DNA from 2 places in the Streptomyces sp. NPDC096013 genome. Region 2 is predicted to be linked to the other one. Evidence: riboswitches for the same ligand, from Rfam matches in the RefSeq annotation. Region 2 holds a riboswitch; the other holds the start of a gene.
What was found. Region 2 has a riboswitch for cyclic di-AMP ahead of ACIRB1_RS12565 (transglycosylase family protein). Riboswitches for the same ligand answer to the same signal wherever they lie in the genome.
Positions count from the first base shown of each region.

Region 1: linked by a shared signal. The riboswitch ahead of ACIRB1_RS23475 (M23 family metallopeptidase) and the one ahead of ACIRB1_RS12565 (transglycosylase family protein) in region 2 are both predicted to bind cyclic di-AMP.

Region 1 is NZ_JBIWGK010000006.1:559,157-562,599, forward strand. It holds gene ACIRB1_RS23460 (alginate lyase family protein) at 1-69, shown strand, start outside; tRNA gene ACIRB1_RS23465 (tRNA-Met) at 122-195, shown strand; gene ACIRB1_RS23470 (PP2C family protein-serine/threonine phosphatase) at 304-1,524, shown strand; cyclic di-AMP (ydaO/yuaA leader) riboswitch at 1,716-1,872, shown strand; gene ACIRB1_RS23475 (M23 family metallopeptidase) at 1,884-2,894, shown strand; gene ACIRB1_RS23480 (aldo/keto reductase) at 2,970-3,443, shown strand, end outside.
Region 2 is NZ_JBIWGK010000003.1:217,976-221,418, reverse strand. It holds gene ACIRB1_RS12575 (cytochrome P450) at 1-122, shown strand, start outside; gene ACIRB1_RS12570 (transglycosylase family protein) at 783-1,796, shown strand; cyclic di-AMP (ydaO/yuaA leader) riboswitch at 1,989-2,157, shown strand; gene ACIRB1_RS12565 (transglycosylase family protein) at 2,167-2,868, shown strand; gene eno (phosphopyruvate hydratase) at 3,200-3,443, shown strand, end outside.

The sequences.
Region 1 (3,443 bases), on a different contig from region 2:
CCGGCCGGCAGCGACGACCTCTTCGTCTCCTGGGAGACCCTCACGCACGCCGGTAATCCGGCCGACTGAAACCCGTGTGACATCGGACCCCGCGAATGGCGTATAGTTGCAATCACAACGGCGCGGGGTGGAGCAGCTCGGTAGCTCGCTGGGCTCATAACCCAGAGGTCGCAGGTTCAAATCCTGTCCCCGCTACTGAAGGCCGAGGGCCGGAATCCAGAAACGGATTCCGGCCCTCGGTGTTTCTCCCCCTGTCGGCCCACCCCGCTCGCCGCCCTCCTCCCGCCGGGAAAAACTGGTTCCGTGGAGGAGGAGGGTCCGTATGTGCGAGCCGGCGGGCGTCTGCCCGGCGATCCCGTGCCCGACCCCGGCCTCGGCGACAGCCCCGCGCCCCGGCCCGAGAGCGAGGGCCGGCGGATCTCGTACACCCGCGCCGTCCTCCGCCGCCTCCCCGTCCTGCTGCTGATCGCCGCCGCGCTCTACGACTACCTCACCCCGGCCGAGTTCACGGCGGCCCCGCTCTTCACCGCCGCCCCGCTGGTGGCCGCCCCGCTCTACTCCCGGCGCGGCACCGTCCTCACCGGCCTCGCGTCCGTCGCCCTCGTCCTCGCCATCCACATCAGGCTCGGCATCGTCTACGACACCGGCGCGCTGACCGAGGTGGCCACCGTGTCGACGGTCGCCGTGCTCGCCGTCCTCATCAACCTCCTGGTCCGCCGCAGCAGCGAACAGCTCGCCTCCGCGCGCGAGATCGCCGAGGCCGCCCAGCGGGCCGTGCTGCCCGAACCGGCCGAGCGGATCGCCGGGTTCGAGATCGCGGCCCGCTACGAGGCGGCGCAGGAGGGCGCGTTCATCGGCGGCGACCTGTTCGCGGTGCAGGACACCCCGCACGGCGTACGGCTGGTCGTCGGCGACGTGCGCGGCAAGGGCATGGGCGCGGTCGCCGCCGTCGCCGTGGTCATCGGGGCGTTCCGGGAGGCCGCCGAGCAGGAGGCGACGCTGGAGGCGGTCGCGCAGCGGCTGGAGCGGGCGCTCGCGCGTGAGGGCACCCGGCGTGACGGGCTCGACGCGTTCGAGGGGTTCACCACGGCCGTCCTCGTCGAACTCCCGCACGGCGACGGCGTCGTACGGATCGTCGACCGGGGGCATCCGCCGCCGCTGCTCCTTCATGTGGACGGCACTGTCGGCACGTTGCAGGTCCGGGAGCCCGCACTGCCCCTGGGAATGGGCGAGTTGGGGGTCTGGCCCGACCGGGCCGAGGAGTTCGCGTTCCCGGGCGGGGCCACTCTTCTGGTGCACACCGACGGGCTGTCCGAGGCGCGGGACTCCCGCGGTGTCTTCTACGACCCGGCGGCGCGGCTGGCCGGGCGGACCTTCCGTACCCCCGAGGCGCTGCTCGGCATCCTCGCCAGGGAGGTGCGGCGGCACTCCGGGGGCTGGATGACGGACGACATGGCGATGATCGCCGTACGGCATCCCCAGCCGTTGTCACCAGGTGTGACCGTGCCGGTGCCCTCCGCATAACAACTGACATACCGTCAATACCCGAAGGAATTCCGAGACTTGGCCAACTCGCCCGTTTTTCGCCGGTGGTGGGCCGTTCGTCCAGCAAGGAAAGGTTAATGATCAAGCCGAACAGCTTGGAAACGGGCGCCCGTGTCTATTAACGTTCGATAACGCAGCGCGGTCGTCCCAGCCGTCACAAGAGACGGCTCCGTGCGCACGCGCCGAATCCCGCAAGGGAACCGGGGAACCACCACTTGGGGTGAATCGCTCGTCGACCGTCGTGGAGACACGTCCGGTTTACGCGCGTAGGAGACCTTCCTGCTCCGAACCCGTCAGCTAACCCGGTAGGCGAGAAGGAAGGAAAGGAGCACGCCCACGTGGCGTCAAACCAGGCTGCCCCTGAAGCCCCTGTCGTCTACGGCGGTTACCGCCCCGACGAGGGCCCCTGGGAGGAGTGGAATCCCAGCGCGGAGACCGTTTCCCCCAACCGCGGCAAGCACCGTGTCGCAAAGCAGCGTGGTGGCGGAGGATTCGCCCGCAGCTCCACCGTCCTGGGCGTCGGTGTCATAGCCGCCGTCAGCGCGGGCGGCATGGCCAGCGCCAACACCGGCAAGCCGCCGGTCTCCATCTCCCTGCCGGACCTGCCCTCGGTGGGCCACCTGCTCGACGACTCGTCCAGCAGCACCCCCAAGGGCTCCGCGACCGCGCTCAGCAGCGTCGGCGTCGTCACCACCGACACCGCCAAGGGCACCTCGGACGCGGGTGAACTGCTCCGCAACCGGATCATGGCGCAGGCCGAGTCGCAGCAGGTGCAGGTCGACGGCAAGGCGCAGGCCGCCGCCGAGGCCGCCGTAGCCAAGCAGACCGTCGACGCCGCCGCCAAGGCCGAGAAGGACGCGGCGAAGAAGGCGGCCGACGCGAAGAAGGCAGCGGAGGCCGCCGCCGCGAAGAAGGCCGAGGCCGCGAAGCTCGCCGCACTCGCCAAGCAGTACACGCTGCCGGTCGCCTCGTACACGATCACCGGCACCTTCGGCCAGGCCGGCTCGATGTGGTCCTCCGGGTATCACACGGGTCTCGACTTCGCCGCGCCCACCGGCACGCTGATCAAGGCCATCCACAGCGGCACGGTCACCGAGGCCGGCTGGGCCGGGTCGTACGGGTACCGCACGATCCTCACCCTCGACGACGGCACCGAGCTGTGGTTCTGCCACCAGTCCTCGATCAACGTCAGCGTCGGGCAGAAGGTCTCCACCGGCGAGGTCATCGGCCGCGTGGGCGCGACCGGCAACGTCACCGGGCCGCACCTCCACCTGGAGGTGCACATCAACGGCGCCGCGACCGGGAGCGACCCGGCGCCCTGGCTGCGCAGCAAGGGCCTCAACCCCTGAGCGGACCCTGAGCCGACCCCGTCCGCCCGTGCTGTGCCGGAATATCCGGTTCCGGCGCGGGCGTTGACGTATGGCATGACTTCTCTTCGCAAGCTGGGCCGGTCCGACCTGGAGATCTTCCCGCTGAACCTCGGCGGCAACGTGTTCGGCTGGACCGCCGACGAGGCGGCCTCCTTCGCCGTGCTCGACGCCTACACGGCCGCCGGGGGCAACTTCGTCGACACCGCCGACTCGTACACGGCGTGGATCGAGGGCAACAAGGGCGGTGAGTCCGAGACCGTCATCGGCAAGTGGCTCAAGGCCCGCGGCAACCGCTCGGACGTCGTCATCGCCACCAAGGTCAGCCAGCACCCCGAGTACCCGGGCCTGTCCGCCGCCAACATCAAGGCCGCGGCCGACGCCTCCCTGCGCCGCCTGGGCACCGACTACATCGACCTGTACTACCCGCACTTCGACAAGGAGGACGTGCCGGTCGAGGAGATCGTCGGCACGCTCGACGAGCTGGTGAAGGCGGGCAAGGTGCGGCACATCGCCGCCTCCAACATCTCG
Region 2 (3,443 bases):
TCCAACTCGCGGGAGACCCGGCCGACTTGCGCTGGCGCGGCGGCCTCATCATGCGCGGACTGCGCACCCTGCCCGTGGAGTTCACCCCGGAGCGCCTCCGGCCGCACGCCCAGACCCCGTGACCCGCCCCCGAACCCCGACCCACCAACCAGTCGCCCCGCCCCGCCAACCCGACCTCCCCAACCAGGCGTACGGCCCCGTGAACCCGATCTCCCTAACCAGGCACCCCGTCGCGTGAACCCGATCTCCCGGCCGGGCAACCCGCCCAGTGAACCCGACCTCCCGGCCAGGCAACCCGCCCCGTGAGCCCGATTTCCCATCCGGGCATCCCGCCTCGCCAACCCGACTCCCCGGCCGGGCAACCCACCCCGTGAACCCGACCTCCCGGCGGGGCAACCCACCCCGCCAACCCAACTCCCCAGCCAGGCAACCCGCCCCGTGAGCCCGATCTCCCATCCGGGCATCCCGCCTCGCCAACCAACCCGACTCCCCACCCAGGCACACCACTTCGCCAACCCGACTCCCCGGCCGGGCAACCCACCCCGCCAACCCGACCCCCCACCCACACAACCCGCCCCGTCACCCCCTCCCCGAACCCGTCCCCCCGCCCCCTAAACCCGAAAGTGACACTTCCTCAACTCTGTGATCTTCACGTGATCTCCGTGGCATTAACTTGTGACAAGTGATCGACTGTGGATACGTTCACCTACCAGCGCGGCGACCCGTACGACCCCAACCCCCCACCGCCGCGCGCTCCCCGCTGTCACGCGAAAGGTCTCCGCATGCTCTCCGGGAACGGTCGTCACCGTCGCCCCCGTCAGGCTCCGGCTCTTCTCGTCGCGGCCGGGGTGACCGGGTCCGCCATCGCGATTCCGCTGCTCGGTGCCGCCTCCGCGAACGCCGCCGACGGCACCACCTGGGACAAGGTGGCCAACTGCGAGAGCGGCGGCTCCTGGAGCGAGAACAGCGGCAACGCCTACTACGGCGGGCTACAGATGTCCCTGGACGACTGGGACAAGTACGGCGGCCTCGACTATGCCCCGAGCCCCGACCTGGCCAGCCGCTCCCAGCAGATAGCCGTCGCCGAGAAGATCCTCGACGCCGAGGGCACCACCCCGTGGCTCACCTGCGCGCTGCTCTCCGGCCTCACCACGAACTCCGGTTCGACGGACGTCGACACCGGCGTCGCGAGTGACGCCCCGTCGGCCGGTGCGACGGACTCCAGCGGCTCCTCCGACTCCTCCGGTTCCTCGGGCTCTTCCGCTTCGTCCGGGTTGTCCGAATCCGGCACCTCCGGTACCCCCGGCACCACGGATTCGTCGTCCTCCGACTCGTCCGGCACCTCGTCGAGCCCCTCGCCCTCCGCGAAGGACAACCCGACCAACTCCTCCAAGTCCGACAAGTCCACCACTCCTTCGAAGAGCGGCAACTCGGCCGAGGCCTCTCCGAAACTCGACGAATCGGACAACTCGGCCCAGGCGGTGGGCAAATCGAGCCTCGTCGACACCGGCGCGCTCGATGACGTGAGCGGTGCGAGCGGCACGGGTGGTGCGAGCGGTGTGGACGCGCCGCAGAGTGTCGGGAAGCACCGCGGGGCGAGTGCCGAGGAGAGCGTGACGCCGCAGACGTACATCGTCCGCGCCGGCGACTCCCTCGCGTCCATCGCCGACTCCCTTGGCTTCGACGGCGGATGGCGTGCGCTCTACGCCGAGAACAAAAAGGTGATAGGCGCCGATCCGACACAGATCGCCGCCGGTCAGACGCTGGACGTCGGGACGGAAACGGGCGGAAAGTAGCAGGAATACAGCGGGAGTTCACGTCACGCTTCGCGCTGAATGTCCGGTTTGGCGAAAGTGTGGGATGAGTCTCAGAAGCCCTGATCGTCTTTGAAATCCCGCGGATTCTCTGTCTACGGTCAAGGCCGCTCGTCACCACGAGCACCGGTTGCCGCAACGCCGAGTCCTGCCAGCGGCCTCCGGGAACAGTCGTCGCGTCAAGCGCCGTAGGCAGGAGCGGGGGACCCAAGGTAAGTGCCGGGCCCGGCAGTTGATGCCGGGTGCGGCTTGGGGTGAAGTCGTGCGCCGAGAGGTGCGCGGCCGGGCAACTCACACGGCCCGAACCCGACAGCTCACCTCGCAGGCGTCGGTGAGGGGATTGGGATCTTCCATGCTGTTTTCCAGCAAGGGCAAGCACCGCCGTCCGTCCAAGGCCACCCGCGTCGCCACGCTCGCCGGCGTGACCGGTGTCGCCATCGCCGCCCCGCTCATGGCGACCGGCAGTGCCTCCGCCGCCACCGCCTCCGAGTGGGACACCGTCGCCCAGTGCGAGTCCGGCGGCAACTGGTCCATCAACACCGGCAACGGTTACTACGGCGGTCTCCAGTTCTCCGCGTCCACCTGGGCCGCGTACGGCGGCACCGCCTACGCCTCCACCGCGAACCAGGCCTCCAAGTCCCAGCAGATAGCCATCGGCGAGAAGGTTCTCGCCGCCCAGGGCAAGGGCGCCTGGCCCACCTGTGGCACCGGCCTGTCGGGCGCTTCCTACTCCGGCGGCAGCTCCTCCAGCTCCAGCGGCTCCAACAGCGGCAGCTCGTCGAGCGGAAGCTCCACCAGCGAGCGCTCCAGCGGCGACACCACCGCCTCCCGCTCCGCCGAGCGTCCGGCCGCCAAGAAGACCGTCACCACCCCGACCGGCAAGAAGGTCAAGAAGGGTGACGGCGAGTACAAGGTCGTCAAGGGTGACACCCTCAGCTCCATCGCCGAGAAGCACAAGGTGAAGGGCGGCTGGCAGAAGCTGTTCAAGCTGAACAAGGACATCATCGACGACGCCGACTTCATCTTCCCGGGTCAGCAGCTCCACCTGAAGTGACCTACGCGGCTCGTAGCTGAACCACAGCTCCCTCCTATCCGTGGTGTCCACCATGGAGACCCCGTGAGGGCCACCCCCGTCCCACACGGGCCCCCCGCTCCGGTGCGTGTTCCCCCGTACGCACCGGAGCGGGGCTTTTTGCGTCCCCCGGCCTGCCGCCCCGTGCTCATGCCCGCCGCTTGCCGGGACTTTTTGTTCCGTTCGGAAACAATTTACTCTCGGTTCTGTCCATCAGGCGGCCGACCGGATGGCCAATCGCCCCGAGCCGGTTAGGCTCGTCTCGCAGAGCCGCTGCGGTGCTGCCGTAGCCGCGTCAGATCCCAAGAAGGAGATGCTCGTGCCGTCCATCGACGTCGTCGTAGCCCGGGAAATCCTGGACTCCCGAGGCAACCCCACGGTCGAGGTCGAGGTCGGCCTCGACGACGGCAGCACGGGTCGTGCCGCCGTTCCGTCCGGCGCCTCCACGGGTGCCTTCGAAGCCATCGAGCTGCGTGACGGTGACCCCAACCGCTACGGCGGCAAGGGTGTCGAGAAGGCCGTCCTCGCCGTCATCGAGCAGATCGGCCCGGAGCTCG